2 regions of the Nitratidesulfovibrio vulgaris str. Hildenborough genome follow, and region 2 is predicted to be linked to the other one. Evidence: predicted binding sites of a transcription regulator. Region 2 holds the regulator's gene; the other holds the start of a gene.
What was found. The regulator HrcA, encoded in region 2, represses chaperone genes, less so after heat shock. The targets are predictions, from matches to a motif close to TGTTAGCACTCNNNNNNNNNGAGTGCTAACA.
Positions count from the first base shown of each region.

Region 1: groES (co-chaperone GroES) is a predicted target of HrcA. The motif match lies at 2,505-2,535, and genes of this name have one in related genera.

Region 1 covers NC_002937.3:2,050,465-2,062,295, forward strand. The annotation lists gene DVU_RS09350 (HAMP domain-containing methyl-accepting chemotaxis protein) at 1-365, opposite strand, end outside; gene groL (chaperonin GroEL) at 494-2,137, opposite strand; gene groES (co-chaperone GroES) at 2,177-2,464, opposite strand; gene DVU_RS09365 (Na+/H+ antiporter NhaC family protein) at 2,749-4,071, opposite strand; gene DVU_RS09370 (ATP-binding cassette domain-containing protein) at 4,608-6,533, opposite strand; gene DVU_RS09375 (hypothetical protein) at 6,689-7,081, shown strand; gene DVU_RS09380 (YajQ family cyclic di-GMP-binding protein) at 7,559-8,050, opposite strand; gene DVU_RS09385 (DEAD/DEAH box helicase) at 8,415-9,803, opposite strand; gene DVU_RS09390 (phosphotransferase) at 10,321-11,544, shown strand; gene msrA (peptide-methionine (S)-S-oxide reductase MsrA) at 11,672-11,831, shown strand, end outside.
Region 2 covers NC_002937.3:896,740-908,570, forward strand. The annotation lists gene DVU_RS03830 (penicillin-binding protein activator) at 1-461, opposite strand, end outside; gene dnaK (molecular chaperone DnaK) at 626-2,536, opposite strand; gene DVU_RS03840 (nucleotide exchange factor GrpE) at 2,755-3,330, opposite strand; gene hrcA (heat-inducible transcriptional repressor HrcA) at 3,596-4,663, opposite strand; gene DVU_RS03850 (peroxiredoxin) at 4,796-5,281, opposite strand; gene DVU_RS03855 (AsmA family protein) at 5,466-7,571, opposite strand; gene DVU_RS03860 (cobyric acid synthase) at 7,725-9,356, shown strand; gene DVU_RS03865 (hypothetical protein) at 9,419-9,886, opposite strand; gene DVU_RS03870 (fused MFS/spermidine synthase) at 10,089-11,831, shown strand, end outside.

The DNA.
Region 1 (11,831 bases), 1.2 Mb from region 2:
AGTTTTTCATATATTCTTGCGCTATCCTGCAACTGTTGCTTTAGCTTTTCAATGTTACTCTCAATAGAAGCGATTGCAGAAGCGTCTGTAGCGATTATATGCTGCAATTGCTGCCTTCTGATACGGTTCATATCCCCCTGCATCTTGGCGAGTATCTTGATACTCGGTATCCAGTTACTGGCGATCTCCTGCACATCGTCGTGAATCAGGCCTAGCCTGTTCACGGAAAAGCCACCGACAACTATGATCACGAGGACAAGGGAACCGAAGGCTATGGCAAGTTTATGGGTCAGTTTCATGGCTGCAACCTCGCTATGCGGGTGTCTGGGATATTCGAGAATAGCACAGGGACGCCACTCCGCCATTAGTTTTGTTCCTCGACTCGAACTTGCATCACGTCGCAGCCGTTCTGCCCAACATACCGAACACCAATGACAAAAGGGCCGGCATCCGAAGATGCCGACCCTTGCAAGTCTCAAAGCGGGGCTGGAGGCTAGTACATGCCGCCCATGCCGCCCATGCCACCCATGCCGCCGGGCATGGGCATATCCTTCTTGGGTTCGGGCTTCTCGGCGATGGCGCACTCGGTGGTGAGCAGCAGCGAAGCGACCGAAGCTGCGTTCTGCAGGGCGATGCGGGTCACCTTCTTCGGGTCGATGACGCCGACGCCGATGAGGTCTTCGTATTCGCCGGTGGCAGCGTTGAAGCCGAAGCCGTCCTTGCCTTCACGCACTCTTTCGACCACGATCGAGCCTTCGAAACCGGCGTTGGAAGCGATCTGGCGCAGCGGTTCTTCGATGGCGCGGCGGATGATGTTCACGCCAGCGGTCTCGTCGTCGTCAGCGGGCTTGATGTCGTCGAGAACCTTGGCGACGCGCACGAGCGCGGTACCGCCACCGGGGACGATGCCTTCTTCGACGGCTGCGCGGGTCGCGTTGAGGGCGTCCTCGACGCGGTCCTTCTTCTCCTTCATCTCGGTCTCGGTGGCAGCACCGACGTGGATGACGGCAACGCCGCCCACGAGCTTGGCAAGACGCTCCTGCAGCTTCTCGCGGTCGTAGTCGGAGGTGGTCTCTTCGATCTGGGCGCGAATCTGCTTCACACGGGCCTTGATGTCGTCACCCTTGCCAGCGCCGTCGACGATGGTGGTGTTCTCCTTGTCGATGACAACGCGCTTGGCGGTGCCGAGATCGGCCACGGAGATGTTCTCGAGCTTGATGCCCATGTCTTCGGAGACGACCTGGCCACCGGTGAGGACAGCGATATCCTGCAGCATGGCCTTGCGGCGCTCGCCGAAGCCGGGAGCCTTGATGGCGACGACCTGAAGGGCGCCACGCAGCTTGTTCACCACGAGGGTGGCAAGGGCTTCGCCGTCGACGTCTTCAGCGATGATGACGAGAGGACGCTGCATCTTGGCCACCTGCTCGAGAACGGGCAGCATGTCCTTCATGGTGGAGATCTTCTTCTCGTTGCAGAGAATGAAGGGCTCATCCAGTTCGCAGACCATCTTCTCGGGGTCGGTCACGAAATAGGGGGAGAGGTAACCGCGGTCGAACTGCATCCCCTCGACGACTTCGAGGGTGGTCTCAAGGCCCTTGGCCTCTTCGACGGTGATGACGCCTTCCTTGCCCACCTTGCTCATGGCCTCGGCAATGATGTTGCCGATGGTGGAGTCGGAGTTGGCAGAGATGGTACCGACCTGGGCGATTTCCTTCTGGTCGCGGGTGGGCTTGGCAAGGTTGCCGAGTTCACGCACCAGGGATTCGACGGCCTTGTCCACGCCACGCTTGATGGCCATGGGGTTGCGGCCGGCAGCCACAAGCTTCACGCCTTCGCGGTAGATGGCCTGGGCGAGGATGGTGGCGGTGGTGGTGCCGTCACCGGCGATGTCGCTGGTCTTGGAAGCGACTTCCTTGACCATCTGGGCACCCATGTTCTCGAACTTGTCTTCGAGTTCGATTTCCTTGGCGACGGAGACGCCGTCCTTGGTGATGACAGGGGAACCGAACGACTTCTCGATGACAACGTTACGACCCTTGGGGCCGAGGGTGACCTTTACGGCGTTGGCAAGTTTGTCGACGCCACGGGAAAGCTTTTCACGAGCCTTGGTATCAAAAAGGATTTCCTTGGAAGCCATGTGAATTTCCTCCTCAGGGAAGCGGGATGGTACGGGGAATTACTCGATGATGGCGAGGATGTCGTCTTCGCGCATGACCAGATGCTCGACGCCGTCGATCTTGATTTCGGTACCGGCGTACTTGTTGAACAGCACCATGTCGCCAGCCTTCACCGTCATGGCGACGAGCTTGCCGTCATCGGCGGTCTTGCCGGGGCCGGCAGCCACGACTTCACCGCGCGAGGGCTTTTCCTTCGCGGTGTCGGGGATGTAGAGGCCGCCAGCAGTCTTTTCTTCGGACTCGAGGCGCTTGACGAGAACGCGGTCGTTGAGGGGCTTCAGATTCATGCGATCAATCCTCCACAATGGTTGATGACGTTATGCCCGCTGTTGGCACTCTCTTGTGATGAGTGCCAGACGGGGTACCAGCGATAGCTAGGAGGCTTTTGCCCCCTTGCAGCCCTCTTGGGCCTCGCTTTCACCGGGGATTTCAAAGTGCGCTTCCGGCATCCGGTCTTGGTCACCTTCAGCGCAAACAAACTAATGCCCTATTCGGCCTTGAAAAGGGGCGAAACGCATTTTTTTATGATTTTTACCACAACACACTGCCATAAAAGACTATTTTTCTCTCCTCAGGCGACCTTCCGGCCCCCCTTGGGCAACCCGAGGGCGATGGACGCGAGTGCAGCCACGCACAGCAGATAGCAGTACATGTTCGACAGCGACACATCCACGGGGGAGATGCCAGCTATCGACCCGGCAAGCAGCACCTGAGCACCGTAGGGAATGAGCCCCTGCACCACGCACGAAAAGATGTCGAGCATACTGGCACTACGCCGCGGGTCGACACCGTTGGTTTCGGCAAGCCCGCGTGCCATTCCCCCTGTGAGTATAATGGCAACGGTGTTGTTGGCCGTGCAGAGGTTGGCAAGACTCACCAGCAGCGAAATACCCGCCTCTCCGAGACGACGGGTGCGACCGTCTCGCCTGTCGCTTGTCATGCGACCGATACGCTCAAGAAGCCAAGCAAGCCCGCCCTGATACCGGATAAGCTCACCGAGTCCGCCCATGAGCATGGAGAGGACGAGAATCTCGTGCATCCCCGAAAAACCTGCATAGATGTCCTTGGCCCATTGCAGCACCGAATACCCCGGCACGACAGCCACGCCAACGCCCCCGGCAAGCACGATGCCCGTGAAGAGCACCACGAAGACGTTCATGCCCGCCAGCGCCATGGCAAGAATGACCACGTACGGCAGAACGCGCGCCATCTCCCATGCCCCGACACGTGCAGCCTGACCGCTGTCGCCCATGAGCCAGAAAAGGAGCGTAGCACCCACGGCGGCAGGCAGTGCGATGAGCAGGTTCATGCGGAACTTGTCACCCATCTCGCACCCTTGCGTCCGCGTAGCGGCGATGGTCGTATCGGATATCATCGAAAGGTTGTCGCCGAACATGGCACCACCGACTACAGAGCCCATGAGCATGGCAAGCCCGATGTCGGTCTGCTGCCCGATGCCCACAGCAATGGGTCCTACGGCGGCGATGGTTCCCATGGAGGTGCCCATGGCGGTGGATACGAAGGCGGCGATGAGAAAGAGACCGGGCAGAATGAACTCGGCAGGAATGAGCGACAGGCCGAGGTTCACCGTGGCGTCGACCCCGCCGATGGCCTTGGCGACACTGGCAAAACCACCAGCCAGCAGGTAGATGACGCACATGGTGATGATGTTGATCTCACCGGCACCTGCAAGCATGATGTTGATCTTCTTCGACAAGCCGCCATGCCCCATGATGAGGGCGAGTGCGAGCGCGGGAAGGATGGCGACAGCGGGCGAAAGCTCATAGAAGGCCATCTTCACGCCAGTGAAACTCAGAATGCTGCCTGTCCCGATGAAGAGTACGAGAAAAAGCGCAAGCGGCAGCAACGCCAGCCCGTTGGTTTTCTGTTCCATGTCTTATCTCCTTGCGCTGTGAGCGCTTTCTTGTCGTACCGCGCTCCCCGTGGTGCAGCCGCGGCAAGGCGTCGTTCGTGCGAACATACCCGGAGGCCGCGAATATACCACATGAGAAAGGCTGGTTGCATCGTATCGACGAGGCACATTCACAAACAGCGGGCTTCCTCACCTTTCTGCCGTGCCGCGGTCAGAGGTACCGCCATGGGAAGGCATCCGGAGGCAGCACGTGCTGAAGCCGCCACTGCCCGACGTGTTGCGCCGTCGCGGGCAGTCTCCGTCAGGCCAGAGAGTAGAAGCTCCTGTGAACGGGTCTTGGAGTATCTCACCCGCTGTCCTTGTCAGGCTGCATATGGCGTCAGCCGCAACTATCCGACATGCATCGGTAAACGGCGGTCGAACGTCACGCGGCCACAGGGCATGGCGAGCAGCAGGCCCGGAGGGATGCGCCCGTACTGCGGCTGGACAGCCCACCGGCAGACCGCAGCGTACACGCCATAGAGCCCTGAAGATGAGAGAGAAACACTTCAGGCCCGTCAACTGCGGCACATCTCCAGTTCTGCAATGCGGGCTTCAAGCTCTTCCCACCGTTCCAGCAGTGTCAGCTGCTGCTCTTCCAGAGAGGCAAGGCGTTCTCCCGTTTCAGTGAGGGCGGACATGTCGCTGCCGAACGACGCGGGGTCGGCGAGTCGCCGTTCCAGAACCGCCTGCTCGGTCTCAAGGGCTTCAAGCCTTGCCGGAAGCTGCTCCAGTTCGTCACGCGCCTCGGCAAGTTCTCGCTGTTCCTTGAATGTGAGCTTGCGGGGACGGGTGTCGACCGCGCGGCGCTCGGCTGGCTGTGTCGCAGTCGCCACATCACGCGCCTCACGCGCCGGGCGTTGCGGTTCGTCGCGCTGACGCAGCCAGTCTTCGTACCCGCCGATGTATTCGCGCACGATGCCCTGCCCTTCAAGGGCTATGGTGCTTGTCACCACATTGTCGAGAAAGGTTCTGTCGTGGCTGACCAGCAGCACTGTTCCGCTGTAGTCGGTGAGCAACTCCTCAAGCAGTTCCAGCGTTTCGACATCGAGGTCGTTGGTGGGTTCGTCGAGCACCAGCACATTGGAAGGGCGCAGAAAGAGACGGGCCAGCAGCAGCCTGTTACGCTCGCCGCCCGACAGGTGGCGCACCGCGATACGCATCCTGTCATCATCAAAGAGGAATTCGCGCAGGTACCCCGCCACATGGCGGTTGACGCCATTGACCGTCACCCTGTCGTTGCCGTTCGCCACGTTGTCCATGGCGTTGGCGTCGATGTCGAGCGCTTCGCGCATCTGGTCGAAGTAGGCCACTTCAAGGCGCGTACCGTGCCGCACCCGGCCCTGTTGCGGTTCAAGGTCGCCAAGCAGGATGCGCAGAAGAGTCGTCTTGCCCGCACCGTTGGGGCCGATGAGCCCCACGCGGTCGCCCCGCTGGATGCAGACATCCACGTCGCGCAACACAGGTTCACTGTCGCCGTGGGCGAAGGTCACGCCCGTGGCTTCGATGACCAGCTTGCCCGAACGTTCCGCCTCATGCACCCGCATGGCTGCCGTCCCCATGCGCTCGCGCCTTTCGGCCCGTTCAGACCGAAGGGCCTGCAACGCGCGGACGCGCCCCATGTTGCGGGTTCGCCGGGCCTTGACCCCCTGCCGTATCCACGCCTCCTCCTGCGCCAGCTTCTTGTCGAAGAGCGCATTCTGCCGCGTCTCGTTCTCAAGCCGTTCTTCACGCCGTTCGAGGTAGGCATCGTACCCGCAGTCGTAGGCGAAGAGTTGCCCGCGGTCGAGTTCGACGATGCGGGTGGCCAGATGTCGCAGGAAGGTACGGTCGTGAGTGACGAAGACGAGGGTGCGGGCCCTGCGCTGAAGAAAGTCCTCAAGCCACGATATGGCTTCGATGTCGAGATGGTTCGTGGGTTCGTCCAGCAACACGTCCGAAGAGGAGACAAGGGCGCGCGCCAGCAGGGCACGCCGCTTGAGTCCGCCGGAAAGTTCTTCGAAGCGCGCGTCGGGGTCGAGGTGCAAGTGGTTGAGCACGGTCATCATGTCTCCATGCCGTTCCCATCCGTTGCCCGTATCGAGGTGGTGCCGCGCGGCATCAAGCGTGCCGGAGTCGGCGTGCCCGGTCTCCAGCCTGTGGTAGGCGGCAAGGGCCACTCCGTCAGGCCCCATGCCCTCCGCCACGACCTCGTAGACCGACCCCGAGAGATGTGCCGGGACATCCTGCGGCATATGCCCGAAGCGCGTACCCTGGGCACGGACGACTTCGCCCGCGTCCGGGCGCAGGTCCCCCGCCATCAGACGCAACAGTGTCGACTTGCCCGCACCGTTGCGCCCCACGAGGCACAGGCGCTCGCCCGCCTCGACGTGCAGAGTCGCGCCGTCGAGCAAGGGCCGACCGCCAAGATTGAGCGTGATATTCTGAAGACTGAGTAATGCCATGGTGCTCTCCGGGGACGATAGTGCCCGGCCCCCTCTACACCGTCAAAGGCCGGGGGACAAGGGCGAATCACCGGCGGCGGGCTGGTGCGAAGCAAACGCCCCTTGCGCTCCCCCACCGGGCGCGCTACTGCAAGGACATAACAGGAGGAAGAGCCATGTCCGACAACGATCGCGAAGCAAGGGCCGGTCGTCAGGCCGTGCGCCACTGGCTCGAAGACATGTGCACCGCCGTGCGCGACATCGAACGGGAAGCCGCCGACGCCCTGCACGACAAAGAGGATGAGACCGCCTACCGCGAGGCCATGCGCCGCAAGGCTCTTCTGCTGGCTTCGCTTCCCGACCGCGGACGGGACGCCGTATCCCTGCTGCCGCCTCAGGACCGCACTCCGGTCGAGGAACGGCTGCACCGCTTCGCCGCCAGTGCCGCCAACGCGCTCAGCATCGGGTCGGTGTTCTACATGTCGGCCCTGCTGTACCCCGAAGACCACGCACCGGGGGAGCCGAACGACCTCGAACGCTTCGCCGCCAGTTTCACCGAACCGGCCTGAACGCACGATGACGCCATGACCGGACGCTCCTGACGCCGCAAAAAGGCGTGTTCCAGACGATTGTTCAGGCCGGGGAGATTCCCCCGGCCTGAAAGAACGAGCATCCAGGTCTGCCCCGCATCCTCGTGACCTCTGGCAACATGGTCTGTCGCCGTGTCGGGGCGGTCACCTCTTCGGGTGCGCCAGACCTGCGCGACAGCCGATTCGAGCGAACAGGGTGAGGAAAACGAGGCAAACGGAGCAACGAAGTCGAACGGGCCGCATCGGACGAAACGAACCGGCCACCCCGGCCAAAAGGATCGAAAGGGCCTGACGTGACGCGGAACCGAGGCTAGCAAGCCACCACGGGAACACGGGCATCCGGGACGATACCGCTGGCATCCAGAGACTGCCGGAGCGAGCGCATCCACGCACATCCCCCCGGCACCGGCTCAGGATGTACCCCATGCCGAAAGCGTAGAAGACCGCTCGTCAGCTTCAGTTCTTCATGTTCACGAACTGGAGCGGGATGCCGAAATCGCCTTCACGAAGCAGGGCGATGACGTCTTGCAGGTCGTCGATCTTCTTTCCGGTGACGCGCACCTGCTGGTCCTGAATGGCGCCTTGCACCTTGAGCTTGCTGTCCTTGATGGCCTTGACGATCTTCTGCGCCACATCCTTGGCGATGCCTTCCTTGACCTGCACCTCACGCTTCACCGCGCCCCGCGACGTCGCCTCGATCTCCTTGAACTCAAGGCAGCGAGGGTCGATCTTGCGACGTACGCAGTGGGCGTGCAGCATTTCCTCAAGGGCACGCATCTTCATCTCATCGGCGGCAACGACGGTGATACGGAGATCGCCCTTGTGCAGGTCGATCTCGGTCGTGGTGTTCCGGAAATCATAGCGTGTCTCGATCTCCTTCTTCACGTTGTTGACGGCGTTGTCGAGCTCCTGAAGTTCTATCTTGTTGACCACGTCGAACGACGGCATAGCATACCTCCACGTCTTGAATGTCCGTCCGCATGTACCAGACAGGGCACAAGCCTTCAAGCGATGCCCGCCCTCCACAACACCCGCGACGAGACGCGAGCAACACGGTAGTCTGCACCTGCAGCCCTTCATCATCAAACGGGAACAATACCGCCCGTTATTCGTACGGTACGCGCCGCTCATCGCATGCGGCAGCATGGGCGACACCGGACACAGCATGGCGAGCTCGGGCAGGATGCGCTGGGGAACATGCGGGACACTGCGTGACACAACGGGACACAACGGGACTGGGGGGACAGGCGGGACAGCGCGCCGACAGCGCGCCGACAGCGAGAGGCGCAAAACCACGCCCTCTACCGACAGGCTATTCGTCTGAATCACCGCCCTGCCCCCGCATCCGGGAACTTCTGACGAGGTCGACCTGTTCCGCACCCGCAGGCGTCTGTCGTGGGAGACGCGAGGGAATCGTCGGGGGGTGTGCCGCCGGGGGCACGGCATGACGGGGCGGACGCGGACGCCCGCGGCGCGGCTGTTCCTGCGCCTCTTGCGGTGCAGCCGGACGTTTGCCTGCTGGCAGTCGCGGCTGGCGGGGAGGCATGGCCGGACGCGCCCCCTCCGGCCCGCGCACAGGCGCGCCATAATCGAAATCGGCAAGCCTCTCGCGCGGGATGACGGTGCCCAGTACCCGTTCGATGTTCCGCACCTGCGCCTCATCCGCCGGGGTGACAAAGGTCATGGCCGTTCCATTGCGGGCAGCACGCCCTGTGCGCCCCACCCTGTGGATATAGGCGTCGGCCGTCGACGGCACATCGTAGTTCACCACATGCGTCACCTGCGAGATGTCCAGCCCGCGTGCCGCCACATCGGTGGCCACCAGCACGTCGTAGCGCCCGTCGCGGAAGCCCTCGAGCGCGGCAAGTCGCCGTCGTTGCGACAACTTCCCCTGAAGGCAGGTGACGCTGAACCCCACGTTGTCGAGTTGCTGCCAGAGTCTGCGTGCCCCGTGGCGGGTACGCACGAAGACAACGACAGACCCCTCGGGCCCGCTTCGCAAAAACGTCTTGAGCAGGGGCGTCCGCAAATGGGCTGGCACGGGGTACAGGGCATGATGCACGGTGGATGCGGGTTGCACGGCGTCCACCTGCACCGTCACAGGCTGACGTAGCGCCTCGGCGGCAAGGACGCGCACGGCGTCGGGCATGGTCGCGGAAAAGAGCATCCGCTGGCAGGTCGCGGGCACCATGCCAAGCAGCATCCTCACATCCGCCAGAAAACCGAGGTCGAAGAGGGAATCGCCCTCGTCAAGCACCAGGACCTCAAGGGACGAAAGATCAAGGTTGCCACGCCGGATATGATCGAGAAGCCTGCCGGGGCACCCCACCACCACCTCGACCCCGGCCCGCAGCCGCAAGGCCTGCGCCACGACGCCCACGCCTCCGTAGATGGTCGTGCTACGCAGGCGCGACATCGAACCGAGACGCCGCACATGGTCATGGGTCTGTTCCGCAAGCTCACGCGTAGGGGCCACGACGAGGGCGCGCACCGCCCCTCTCGGACCATCCATGAGCCGCTGCAGCATGGGCAGCACGAATGCCGCCGTCTTGCCCGTTCCCGTCGCGGCAAGGGCCAGTACATCCTCTCCCGCCAAGGCGGGCGGGATGGCCCCACGCTGGACGGGTGTGGGCTGGCGATAGCCCATGCCGTCGAGCGCGGCGAGCAACCGGGGAGAGAGGGAGAGGTCTGCGAAAGTCACGGAGCGTCCTGCGGTTGCGGTTTTCGGCGGTGTCGTGCCAGAACGCCCATAGTACGTCGTGCCGTGCTGCGATGCAACGCACAGACATCACCTGCCGGAGGGGGGTGGACAACACCCGCGACCTGTGCGAGGTGACACACTCCACAAGAACCTCGCAGACGGGCGACGGGCAACGGGGCGCGGGCATACGGCATAGCCCGACGCGACCAGCAGCCCGACAGGCGTGGAGCACGGCCCATAGTAACGCCAGCTAGCCGTATACGGGGATTCGACAGGCTGCGACGCATCGTCGCAGGAGCCCGCCATCCGGCAGAGGCTCCCGGCAATCACCCGATGGCAACAGGATGGCGGCCTCCGACGGCCACCCCGGTCACCGGGCAGACGGCCAGCCAGCACACGGGGCGGCACCCCGCGCAGCCCCATACCGCAGTCGGGCGACGGGCCACCGGTTGCCAGCCCACACGTCTTCGCCTGCGCCCATCATGCGTCCATGCTCAACCGCCATCAGGACAGGTACATGCCTCTTCCCCTCCATGGGTACGCCCCCGATTCCGACATCGTCACACCGCGCCTCCTCTCCGAGGTCGCTGCCCGCTTCGACCTTGTACTGCTCGAAACACCACGTGGATACGCCTTCCCCGGAAGTCCCGAACGCTGTGTCAGCCGCCATGTGGTCAGGGCGCATCCCGCGCACGTTACGGCGCCGGAAGCGTCGTTGTGGATGGTCGAACGGCTTGCCCCCGGACAGGCATCGCGCCGCGGCATCATAGGCAGCCTTATTGCCCGCCTCGCCCGTGACGGACTCTCATGGGTACCTGCTCCACGCGCTGTCCGCAGACCGGACAGGGAAACGGGTGATGCCGACCCCTGCACCGTCTTGCCCCAACCCCTGACAGCGGCCCACACTTCTGGGCCGGACTCCGCACAGCCCCATCAGAAAGACGAAAAGCCCCACATGCGCGCGTATGTGCTCGACCACGCCGGATTCCCATGGCAGGTCACGCCGTTCATCGAAGGTGCCCCCCTCCCCCGTCCCGACTACCTCGGTCATGGGTGGCGCGGTGCGGCGGTGGCTGCGTGCATCCTCGACCTCGTCCATGCCGGAGGCGCACTGGAAACAATCCCGCCCGCAGAACACTGCGATGACGGACGGCAGGGCGTGGTAGCGTATGTGAAGCACATGGTCTCTGTCATTGCCGAACGCCATCCCGGAATACGCCAGCGCCTCGCCCCCGTCCTGCCCGTCATGGAGACACTGCCCGACGTGCTTGCCTCGCAGCCTGTGGTGCTGGCACATGGCGACCTGCACCCGCTGAACATCATCTGGAAGGGCGATGTCCCGGCACCCGACACCGCGCACCGGGATATACCGGGAACACCCGGCAGAGAGACCACACATCACGCCATCGCCGGGGTCATCGACTGGGAGTTCGCCGGAGCACGCCCTCTGTTGTACGACGCTGCCAACTGTGTCGGATGCGTCGGGTTCGAGCACCCTTCAGGACTGCGCGGCCCGTTCGTTCTCGGACTCGTACACACGCTGCACAGGGGCGGCATCTCCGCCGACATGCTGCGCCTGCTGCCCGACATGGTCATCGCCTCGCGCTTCGGCTGGCTTTCCGAATGGCTACGCAAGCGTGACCATGAGATGCTGGAGATGGAACTCGACTATTTCGACATCCTCGTGCACCAGCGCCGCGCCCTTGCCGACTTGTGGGGCACGTCAGGCGCGGCATCATAGGTGCGAACCGGCCCCCTGCACGGAGGCTGCAAGCCGGGTGAGGGGTACAGAGTATTCACGGCCTGTACAACACACAACGGCATTGCTATCTCTCAATGACGTGTCACGCCAATCCAAGGAGCACGCCATGACTGCCATTGAAACCCTGCTGCTAACCGGGCTTCTTCTTGCCACCGCCCTGCTGCCGCCGGCCCTTGCCCATGCGGCACAGCCTGCCCCGCCTCCACCAGCCGGGATGCAGGTAGCCGTCTTCGCTGGCGGGTGCTTCTGGTGCATGGAAAAGCCCT
Region 2 (11,831 bases):
CCCGCCTGCGCACGAAGCGCCCACGGGCGAGAGGTGTCACCGTAGACGGCGCCTGCGCGGCGTATGGCGTCTTCGCGCGGGAGTTGCCCTATGGCGGCGTACCACGTGTCCTGCCACTCGGCCGTGCCGTCGGCACCGGGCTGCAAGGCACGCCAGCGTTGCAGGCTGTCGAGGGCCACATGGGGGTGGCGATTGGCTGCGGCTGCGGCGGCATGGTAACGCCACGCTTCGCGCTGCTGCTCTTCCGGCAGTCCCGGCGTGTTGGCAAGCAACCCGTAGGCGCGTTCCGCTGCGGGCATGTCGCCCTTCTTCCATGCCTCGGCTGCCTGCTGCTGCAAGGGCACACCCGGCGAGACGGGGGTCGCCGGGGTGGCAGGCACAGGGCGCGTCTGCGAGGTGGGAGGAAAGACGATGGACTTGCGCTGCCCGCACGCCGTCAGGGAAAGGGCGAGTGCGAGCATCAGGACTACCGCAGGGCGACGACCCGCCGGGCGGGTTGCCGTGGACATGGCGTGTGGCATGGTATTCATGGGGCACCGTTGCAGGAAAAAGGCCTGACTCGCCACAAGGGCGAATCAGGCCAAGGTACTCGTTGTGTCTTGCTATTGCAAGAGTATGAGTCGGTCTACTTCTTCACTTCGGTGTAGTCGGCGTCGACCACGTCGTCGTCCTGCTTGCGTGCGCCAGCATCGCCCTCGGGCTGGGCACCCGCTTCGGGGCCACCGGCTTGCGCCTGCTGCTTGTACAGCTGTTCCGCGAGCTTGTGCGATGCCTGGGCGAGTTCGTCGGAGGCCTTCTTGATGGCGTCCACGTCTTCGCTTTCGAGCAGGCCGCGCAGGGCGGTCACCTTGGTCTCGATGTCGGCCTTGAGGGCGGCGTCGAGCTTGTCGCCGAGGTCGCGTATGGACTTCTCGGTGCCGTAGATGAGGCCGTCGGCCTGATTACGGGCTTCGATGAGTTCCTGCTTCTTCTTGTCGTCATCGGCATGGGCCTCGGCTTCCTTCACCAGTCTCTGAATCTCGTCCTCGGAGAGGCCGGAGGAGGCGGTGATGCGGATGGACTGCTCCTTGCCGGTGCCAAGGTCCTTGGCGGCGACGTTGACGATGCCGTTGGCGTCGATGTCGAAGGAGACCTCGATCTGCGGCACGCCGCGCATCGCCGGGGGAATGCCGGTGAGTTCGAAGCGGCCCAGCGTCATGTTGTCGCTGGCCATGGGGCGTTCACCCTGCAGGACATGGATGGACACCGAGGGCTGGTTGTCGGCCGCAGTGGTGAACGTCTGGCTCTTGCGGGTGGGGATGGTGGTGTTGCGCTCGATGAGACGGGTGAACACGCCGCCCAGGGTCTCGATGCCGAGAGAGAGCGGGGTGACGTCGAGCAGCAGCACGTCCTTCACGTCACCGGCGAGGATGCCGCCCTGGATGGCTGCACCCATGGCGACCACTTCGTCGGGGTTGACCGAGCGGTTGGGCTCCTTGCCGAAGAACTCGGACACGCGCTTCTGCACCAGAGGCATACGGGTCATGCCACCCACGAGAACCACTTCGTCGATCTGCGCGGCGGTGAGGCCGGCGTCGGCAAGGGCCTTGCGGCAGGGCTCGACGGTGCGCTCGACGAGGTCTTCGACGAGCTTCTCGAGCTTGGCGCGCGAGAGCTTCATCATCAGGTGCTTGGGGCCGGTCTGGTCGGCGGTGATGAAGGGCAGGTTGACCTCGGTCTCCATGGAGGTGGAGAGGTCCTTCTTGGCCTTCTCCGCGGCTTCCTTGAGGCGCTGCAGGGCCATGCGGTCGCGCGCGAGGTCGATGCCGCCGTTCTCGCGACGGAACTCGTCGACGAGGTAGGAGATGATGCGCTGGTCGAAGTCTTCACCGCCGAGGAAGGTGTCGCCGTTGGTGGCGCGTACTTCGACGACGTTGTCACCCACTTCGAGGATGGAGATGTCGAACGTGCCGCCGCCGAGGTCGAACACCGCGATCTTTTCGTTGGCCTTGCGGTCGAAACCGTAGGCAAGCGAAGCTGCGGTGGGCTCGTTGATGATGCGCTTCACGTCGAGACCGGCGATGCGGCCTGCATCCTTGGTCGCCTGACGCTGTGCGTCGTTGAAGTAGGCGGGCACGGTGATGACGGCCTCGGTGACGGTCTCGCCAAGGTAGGCTTCTGCGTCCGCCTTGAGCTTGCCGAGGATCATGGCCGAGATTTCGGGGGCGCTGTAGGGACGGCCCTGTACTTCGACGGCTGCGTCACCATTGGCACCGGCGACGATGCGGTAGGGGCTGTGCTCCTTCCAGCGACCCACTTCGGGGGCGTCGCCACGGCGACCCATCAGGCGCTTCACGGCAAAGACCGTGCGCTCGGGGTTGGTGACAGCCTGACGCTTGGCGATGTCGCCGACGAGGCGTTCCTTGTCGGTGAAAGCCACGACGGAAGGCGTGGTGCGACCGCCCTCGGGGTTGGTGATGCACTTGGGATCCTTGCCCTCCATCACGTATACACAGGAGTTGGTGGTCCCGAGGTCGATACCGATGATCTTGCCCATGCGAAAGTCCTCCTCATGAATGGATGGCTGCATGTCGCGCATCCACGTTGTGTGCTGGGCAGAATGGTAAGTCCGTTGTGGCGGTCGTCCAGTGGGGGAATGCGTTTTTTTTCGTCGAACACCCTGCCTGAACACGCGAAACGCCGGAAGGACGCGGTCTGCATCCCTCCGGCGCAGGAAAGGCCGAAGTCTGGAAAGGCTAAAAAAGAGAGGGAGTTCTAACCCGGAGTACGGCTGACGGTGACCTTGGCGGGACGCAGCAGGCGTTCCTTGAGGCGGTAGCCCTTCATCATGACGGTCGCCACGTGGTCGGCGGGCATGTCACCACGGTCTTCGTGGCTCATGGCCTCGTGCAGTTCGGGGGTGAACGGTTCACCAGCTTCGCCCACGGCTTCCAGACCATGCCTGCCGAGGGCCTCAAGCAGAAGCTTGCGGGTCATCTCGACACCCACCAGCATGTTGCGGCATTCGGCGGAACCCTGACCGTACTGGAGTGCTAGGTCGAGGTTGTCGAGCGTGGGCAGCAGGTCTGCAAGCACGGTCTCTGCGGCGTAGCGCACCTGCTCGTCCTTTTCGCGCTGAAGCCGCTTCTTGGTGTTCTCAAGGTCTGCCAGCGCCCTCAGTCGCTGTTCGTCGGCCTGCGCCTTCTCGGGGCAGACCGGGCATATGTGTTCGCGACAGAGGGGGAGCAGGTCGCCGGGTATGTTTTCGCCCGCGCTGGTCGCCGTCCCGCTGGTGGTGGCGGCGGCTTCGAAGGCCGCAGCATCGTCAGGCGTCGTCGTATCTCTGGACATGTCGCGTCGTTCTCCTTGGCTATGATGCTTGCGCCTCCGCCGTGCGGTTTCGCAGGGCCGGAGGCGAATGAAGCCGGTGTGCACCGCTACGAGGCGGGTACCGTCTTGAAATCTTGTCGTGCGCGCCTTCCGCGATGCTCCGGGGCCGATGCGGAAGAACGCCTGCCGTCGTTCACGCCTTCAACGCGCTGCCGGGCAACCATGCTTCTGGCAGGACGGGCGGTTTGCCGTGTCTTTCTGCACGGTCGAGCAAGCCTGCCCGTGCCTACCCAGTCGCGAACCGTTCGCGCAGCAGTTGCGTCAGCACTCGCGAGACGGCCCCCACAAGGGGCAGTACCTTCCGGTAGTCCATGCGTACCGGGCCGATGACGCCGATGACCCCGAGCGGCGAGGCGCCGCCGTAAGGGGCGCTCACCATGCTGCAGCCGCGAAGTCCGTCCGGTGCCCTTCGCTGTGCCCCACCGCTGACATCGTCGGGGTAGAAGGTCACATGCACGTCGTCTTCGAGGATGGTCCTGTCCAGCAGTTCCAGCAGGCGGCTGCGTTCTTCGAGGGCGTCCATGAGTTCGCGCATCCTGCCCAGTTCGGCGAATTCCGCCTGGTCGAGGATGTTGCGCGTGCCGTTGACGTAGAGTTCACGGTCGTCGTCGATGGAGTCGAGGGCGAGACTGCCCAGCGCAAGTGCCTGTGCGCACATGGCCTCGAGCTGTGCCCCGCCGCCGGAAAGTTCGTGGTGGATGCTGTTGCGTATGCCCGAAAGGGTGTGCCCCCGGTAGTGGGCGTTGATGTAGTTGCCGAAGCGGACAAGTTCGTCGGACCCGAAGTGCGTGTCATCGCGTACAAGGCGCGTCCGCACCATGCCCCCTTCGAGGACGAGGACGGCGAGGACGAGCCCCTCCCCTGCGGGGACGAAGTCGAGGCTGCGCAGGCGTGCCTCTGCCGGGCCGGGAGCCAATACCATGGACACCTGACGTGCATGCTCCGACACGAGGTTGCTGGCACGCCGTAACAGTGCCCCTACCTCGGGTTCGTGCCCGTGAAGAGCCTCGACCATGTGCAGGGGGGCTTCGTCGCGTCGGGCGGACTGGCGCAGCAGGGCATCGACATACAGCCTGAACGCCTTGGGGGTGGGAATGCGCCCTGCGGAGGTGTGCGGCTGTTCGAGGAAGCCCATGTCGGTGAGGTCGGACATGGTGTTGCGCATACTCGCCGGAGACAGTGCAAGGCCCGAACGCCGCGACACCGTGCGTGAGCCTACGGGCGCAGCACTGGTGATGTAGCTTTCGATGATGGTGGTCAGGACGTGTGTCTCGCGTGAACCGAGGGCGCTCATGGCCGTTCTCCGTGCAGATGGCAGATTCCCCGAAGTGTCATGACGGGTAACAACGGGGTCGGGTGCTGTCAAGTGACCCGAGTGCAACACGCTGGACATGCAGCACTTTTACGTCGCGTCCGGCGAATGGCGTCAACGCTGTACAAGGTCGGCGAGGGTCGAGAGCACATCCTCGGCGTGTCCTTCGAGTTTGACGGGCGACCAGACATGGCGCACCACCCCCTCGGGGTCGACGAGCAGCGTGGTGCGCACGATACCGAGCGATTCCTTGCCGTAGAGTCTCTTCATCTGAAGCACTCCATAGTGTTCGGCAACGCTCCGGTCTCGGTCGCTGAGCAGCGTGACGCCAAGGGAATGCTTCGCCGCGAAGTTGCACAGGGTCTTGGGGGTGTCGGGACTGATGCCCACCACTGTGGCACCCAATGCCGTGAAGTCTGGGAGGACGGACGTGAACTCGACCCCCTCGCGCGTGCAGCCGGGGGTGTTGGCGCGAGGGTAGAAGTAGAGCACCAGCCACGTGCCAAGCCACGAGGCAAGCGTCCGTTGCGTCCCTTGCGCGTCGTCAAGCGAGAAGGGAGGGGCCGGTCTGTCCGTCAGGTCGATGGGGCGCATCTGCATGGTGAACCCTCGTTGCGGGATGGGGATATGATGTGTCCGTCCAAAGGGATGGGCATGCACATCTTGTCACGCGCAGTGCCCTGCCTGTCAAGTCGGCTGCCCTCGCAAGCCGATGGGCTGTCTGTGGTGGCTGACGTAGCTGGCAGAAGACAGGCCGGGTCGGGCAGTTGCCGGACACCTGCCGTCAGGGAAGCAGGTTGCGTAATACGTCTCCCAAGCCCTGTACGGCCTTGCCGCCCGCTTCCGCCGGTTTTTCGATGACCTTCACGGCTTCCTTGAGGGTGTTGACCACCATGCGCGCGGGGTCGACGCCATATTGCGGGTCGGAGAGTCGGCCGTGGATGCGTATGGGGATGTCGGGCAACCCTTTGAGATGCAGTGTTGCCATGTAGCCGATGTTGTCGCCGGGAAGGTCGATGATGCCTTTCGCTTCGGCATTGGCCGAAGGTCCGCGCACCACGAGGTCGTCGTTGCGGATGACTCCCTTGTCGGCTTCGAAGGTGCCGGTCAAAAGGTCGAAACGCTTGGCGTCGGTCTTGCCCTGCGTAGCAGATGCATCCTTGGGCACGGCGTCTCCCTCATGAAGGACGATATCCCGCGCCACCAGACGTGCCCTGCCGGAGAGGGTGCGCATGATGTCGGACGTGCCTGTGCCTGCTGCACGGGTGTCACCTTTGACATCGGCCTTGGCGTCGAACGTGCGCTTTCCGGTAAGCGCCGCGACGAGGGCGCCCGCATCGACGCCGCTGGCATCCACCGTGAGGGCATAGGAGGGCATGTCGGTGCGGATGTCGACCGATGCCTTGCCCCGGGTCGGCCCGCCGTAGAGACGGCACTGGAGAGGCGATGCGGTGAAGAGGCCTGCCTTCGCCGTCAGGCGGGTGGCGATGTCATGCATCACGAAGCCGGAGACGGACAGGCGGGTGCAGGAGATGTCCATGTCGAGATGCATCTTGCGCAACGTAGCGAGGACGGTGTCATCCTTCGTGGCGGCAGGTTTGCCGGAGGCCTTGTCCGAGGTGGGGGATGCTGGCGGGGCATCTGCTTTGGGCTGGTCTGAAGGAGGGCCCGAGGCCGTGCCGGACGACTTCATCTTGTGCGCATCCTTGCCGGGGAGGTAACGGTCGATGTCGATGTCACCAAGGGCCACGGTCCCTTTCACAGGGGTGTCGCCCGAAAGCGGAATCAGGACGTCGCCTTTGAACGTGGTGCTGTCGATGCGGGCGTCCATGCCGGAGAGTTGCAGCTTTTGCCCTGCGACGTTGACATCGCCTTTGGCTGTGGCCTTATCCAGCGCGTCTGTCGCACGGGTGTCAAGAAGAATGCCGAATGCAGCCAGGCCTTTGCGGGGAGAGCCTTCTAGGGCGAAGGACAAGGACGCCTCGCGGGCTGCGGAGAGGCTGCCGTCGACGGTCGCCGTCATGAAGGGGGCTGTCAGGTTCATTCCCTCAATGGTCAGTCTCGCCGGTTGCCCCTCCTTCGCCGGGATGATGTTCAGCCGTCCGCGAAGCTGCGTCTGACCGACGGCTGCGGGAATGACCCCCGAGTGCGGGGTGATGGCGAGGGGGGCCAGTTCGAGGCTCACGCTGCCGTCGGCGCGGGGGGTCACCGTAGCGTCGAGGGCAAGCCCCGTGGAGAAGGTCGGTCGTTCCCCCGCAAGCACCAGCGAAAGGCCTACAGCGGCTTTCCCTTCTGCATCGAAGTCGGCGACGAAGTCGATGTCGCGAGCCCGTATGCTCTCGCCTGTGGCGATGTCGCGCAGGGATAGTGTGGCGTCGGCCAGTTCGAGGCGTTGCAGAGAAAAGGCGGGCCGGGGCACGTCCGGCATGGCGGAGGGGGTTGCGCCGGAATCCTTCTCTGAAGGGACGGGGGGGGGGATGGGGCGGCCTGCCGGAGGCGTCCAGTTGCCGTTACCGTCAGCGTCCCGCACGAGGTTGATGTGCAAGCCTTCAAGGCGGATATGGTCGAACTCCATTCTGCGGCTGAAGAGCGGGATGATGCGCAGACTTGCGTCCGCCTTGCCGATGGTCAGGAGGGGAGAGGCGTCGGCGAAGCCTTCGGGCGGCGCCACGGCGAGCCCTTCGAAATCCACGGCGAGTCTGGGCCACAGGCCCAGTGTCACGGGGCCCGAGATGGAGACGGAGCGTCCTGTCACCTCGGCAAGCGCTGTTGCGGCGCGGTTTCGCAGGGCTTCGGGGTCGAATGCCAGCCGGGCGGCCATCACCACGAAGAGGATGATGGCGATGATGGCTGCGAAGGTGAAGAGGGCGAAGCGCATGAGGCGGGGCATGACATTCTCCGTATGACCCGCGGCAGGCACGGGGTTGGCGGTATGATGGCAGGATAGGGGAGGCTGCGCCAGCATGCAAGCGTGGTTCTTGCAAGGTGGCAGCGGCGGACCTGGGTTCTGGCGTGGCGGCGGGTTTCAGGGTACACCGCTGCCATGAAATCCCCCACTCCGGCCCTCATGCTGCAAGGCACAAGTTCCAACGCCGGCAAGAGCATCCTCACGGCGGCGTTCTGCCGCATCCTCTTGCAGGACGGCTACCGCGTCGCCCCGTTCAAGGCCCAGAACATGGCACTCAACTCGCACGTCACGGCTGACGGCCTTGAACTGGGTCGGGCGCAGGCCGTGCAGGCCGCGGCATGTCGTCTCGATGTGGACGTGCGCATGAACCCCGTACTGCTCAAACCCAATTCGGACACAGGTTCGCAGGTCGTCGTCATGGGGCGCCCCGTGGGGAACATGCGCGTGCGCGAATACATGGCCTACAAGCCGGTGGCCTTCGACGCTGCGCGCGCGGCCTACGACAGCCTTGCCGCCGACGTGGACGTGATGGTGCTCGAAGGGGCCGGAAGCCCGGCTGAAGTGAATCTCAAGGCCCACGATATCGTGAACATGGCCATGGCACGCCACGCAGAGGCCAAGGTCCTGCTGGTGGGCGACATCGACCGCGGGGGGGTCTTCGCTTCACTGGTGGGGACGATGGAACTGCTCGACCCGTGGGAACGCGACCTCGTGGCGGGGTTCGTGCTCAACAAGTTCAGGGGGGACGCCACGCTGCTGTCGCCGGCGTATGATGTGGTGACCGGGCGCACGGGCAAGCCCTTTCTCGGTGTCGTGCCGTGGCTGCACGACCTCGGGCTGCCGGATGAGGATTCCGTCTCCTTCCGTGAGACGCTGGCAGGCAGGGCACCTGACGTGCCAGCCGGAGGCGGGATGCTGGACATCGTTCTCGTCGACCTGCCGCACATAAGCAACTTCACCGACCTCGACGCACTACGGCGTGAACCCGATGTGGCGGTACGGGTCGTCCGTTCGCCCGAACAACTGGGTAGCCCCGACGCCATCATCCTTCCGGGCAGCAAGAACACGCTGGGCGACCTCGCGGCGTTGCGCTCACGAGGCATGGCCGAGGCCCTTTGCGCGTTGCGCAGTGCTGAAGGGGGGCATCTCGGGCCAGTCATCGTCGGCATCTGCGGTGGGTTCCAGATGATGGGACGGTTTCTTGCCGACCCGCAGGGTGTGGAATCGGACCATGCCTGCACGGAGGCAGGGCTGGGCCTTCTGCCCGTGACGACGGAGATGGGCAGTGCCAAGGTGCTGCGCCGTACCAGTGCCAAGACCGTCTCAGGCTGGTGCGGTGCTGGCGTGGCGGCGGGGTTGATGCCCGGAACGGGCGGCGGGCACGGTGGTGCGGAGGTATGCCCCGGCGAGGGCTACGCCGTCCATGGCTACGAGATTCATCACGGCGTCACGACGCCTGACGCGGGAGGGGGCGCCGTCCTCGTCTGCCTGCACGAGTCGGACGGCAGCCCGGCAGGGTGGACGACACCTGACGGGCAGGTGTGGGGAACCTACCTGCATGGCGTGTTCGACGCCGATGGCTTCAGGCGCGGCTGGCTGGACGCACTGCGTGTCAGGCGGGGGCTTGAACCGGTCGGTCGCGTCGTGGCGCGCTACGACCTCGACCCGGCACTCGACAGGCTTGCCGACGTGGTTCGCGAGGCGGTCGACATGGGGCACATCTACAGCGTGCTTGGGTTGTCCCCGAAAGGCCGAAGACAGACGTAGAGACATGCCGCGTGTCGGAAAAGGGACGCGGACTTGTGGCGCCATCCGCGTCCCCGGTCGGACTACTGCTTGAATGTATCGAGTTTTTTTGCGATGTCGTCCGCGCTCTTGCGCAGAATGCTGCCGATATCCTGCATGACGAGGCGGGCGCGGAACAGGTTGAGTTGCAGCGTGTCGGTGAAGCCGAGGACATTCGAGCCTTCCGGCAGGGCCGTACCGCCTTCCGACAGTGCAGCGTGAACCAGTCTGCCATCCTGCACCACGAAGACGGTGGTGTCGCGCATGACTCCCGTATGTTCCTTGCGGATGTCGAGCGTGAGCACCACGCCCTCCCCCCTGCGCTCCTTGTTCGTGATGGTGCCTATGCTGCCGTCGGCCATGTAGACATTGTCATCGGCGAGGGCGGGCACGGTATCGAAGACAACCTTGTAGGGATGTTCGAAGAATCCGAGAAATGCGTGGGAGACGCCTGGTACGGCGAGCAAGGTGAGCAGTACGGCCATGCCGCAGATGGCGTGGAATCGTTGCATGTATCCTCCGGTTACTTTCATGGAAGAGGAAGATACGCGAAAGAGGCCTTGCGTAGCAAGATGCGTATGTATTTCTCGGCAACGGGGGACTCTACTCCATAATAAGCTGTGACTGTTGTGCTTTTGCACGAGCGCTGATAGCGGGGAGAAAGGCGTGCGGCATCCGCCCGTTGCGCCTTCCTTCTGCGAGAGAGGTGCGGCTATGCTGGAACTGGTCGTCTTCGTCAGCGGTGCCCTTGTGATGGTTCTCGAAATGGTCGGGGCAAGGGTGCTGGCCCCGCATCTCGGCACGTCGGTCATCGTCTGGACGAGTCTCATCGGCGTGGTGCTGGCGTGTCTGGCTGCGGGGGCGTGGCTAGGCGGACGGCTTGCCGACAGGGCCGTGTCAGAGCGCGCACTTGCGCGCATTCTGGCAGCAGCGGGTGCTGGCACCCTTCTGACGGCCCTGCTGCACGGCATCGTGGGCGAGGCCATATCAGAGAGGGTTCCCGACCTCAGGGCGGGAGCGGTCGTTGCCGCCATCATCCTTTTCGGAGGGCCCGCCACCCTCTTCGGCATGGTCGGCCCGTATGTGGCACGGCTGAGGCTTGCCGACATGCGCACTGCCGGGGCGACCGTGGGCAGGCTTTCCGCCCTTTCGACGGCGGGCAGCATCGTCGGCACCTTTCTTGGCGGTTTCGTACTGGTTTCGTACTTCGGTAGCACCCACATCCTTCTGGGGACGGGAGGTGGGATGGTCGCGCTGTCGCTCATGGCGTGTCGCAGCCGTCCCGCAGCACGGCTGCTCCTGCTTTGCGGGGTTGGCGCCTTGTTGTGGGCTACGGCGTCGTATGCGGCCTATGCGGAAGAAGCCACGGGGATACGCGTCGTGGAGACGCCGTACAACCACATTCGCGTCTACGAGGGGCTCATGCCCGACGGGCTGCGGCTGCGATGCCTCGCCACTGACCCTGGGCGGATGCAGTCGGCCATGTATCCCGACAGGCCCGATGAACTGGCGTTGCCCTATACCCGTTTCTTCGCGCTGGGGCCGTTGCTGGTGCCCGATGCTTCGAAGGTGCTGATGCTCGGAGGCGGGGCCTTCTCGGTGCCGCGCTGGCTTCTTGCCGGTGGTGGCGGGCTCGATGCGTCGCGCCTTTCCGTCGATGTGGTCGAACTCGACCCCGGCATGACGGCGGAGGCCCGCCGTTCGTTCGGCCTGACGGACGACCCGAGATTGCGTGTCTTCCATGAGGATGCGCGGGTCTTCTGCAATCGCAACCGGGAAAGGTACGACCTTGTCCTTGTGGATGTGTTCGGTTCACACTACACGGTGCCCTTTCATGCGGGCACCGTAGAGGCTGCGCGTACCCTTCGGGCCGTGACACGCGATGACGGTGTGCTGCTCATGAACGTCATCGCCGCCATGGATGGGGTCGACGGACGACTCTTTCGCGCCATCCGTGGGGCACTCGCCGCCCATTTCGCCGAGGTGCATGTCTTCGCCGTGCGTGACAGCGAAGACCGGCACGGCGTGCAGAATCTCATGCTGCTTGCCCTGCCGGTGCCGCGGCCGGATTTCGCCCCGTACCTTGCGGACGTAGGTGAGCGAATCCGACATGCCGGGACGCCCACTGCGGCGGCGCGCGACGAGGTTCCCCATACGGGCGGGAACGGCATGGCGACCGTTTCCGGTGGCGTGGTGCCGGATGCCGCGATGCCGGATGCTGCGATGCCGGATGCTGCGATGCCGGATGCTGCGATTCCGGATGCCGCGATGCCGGACGGCGTCATGTTGGACAGCACCTCGGCATCCAGCCCGCATCCCGTCACGCATTTACCCGTCACAGACGTGGAGATGGTGCGACTTCTCGCCTCGCGTGTGCGCGCCCTGTCTCCGGACGACACACCGCCCCTGCGGGATGATTTCGCACCGGTTGAGCGGTACGCACTGGGGTTGTTGCGC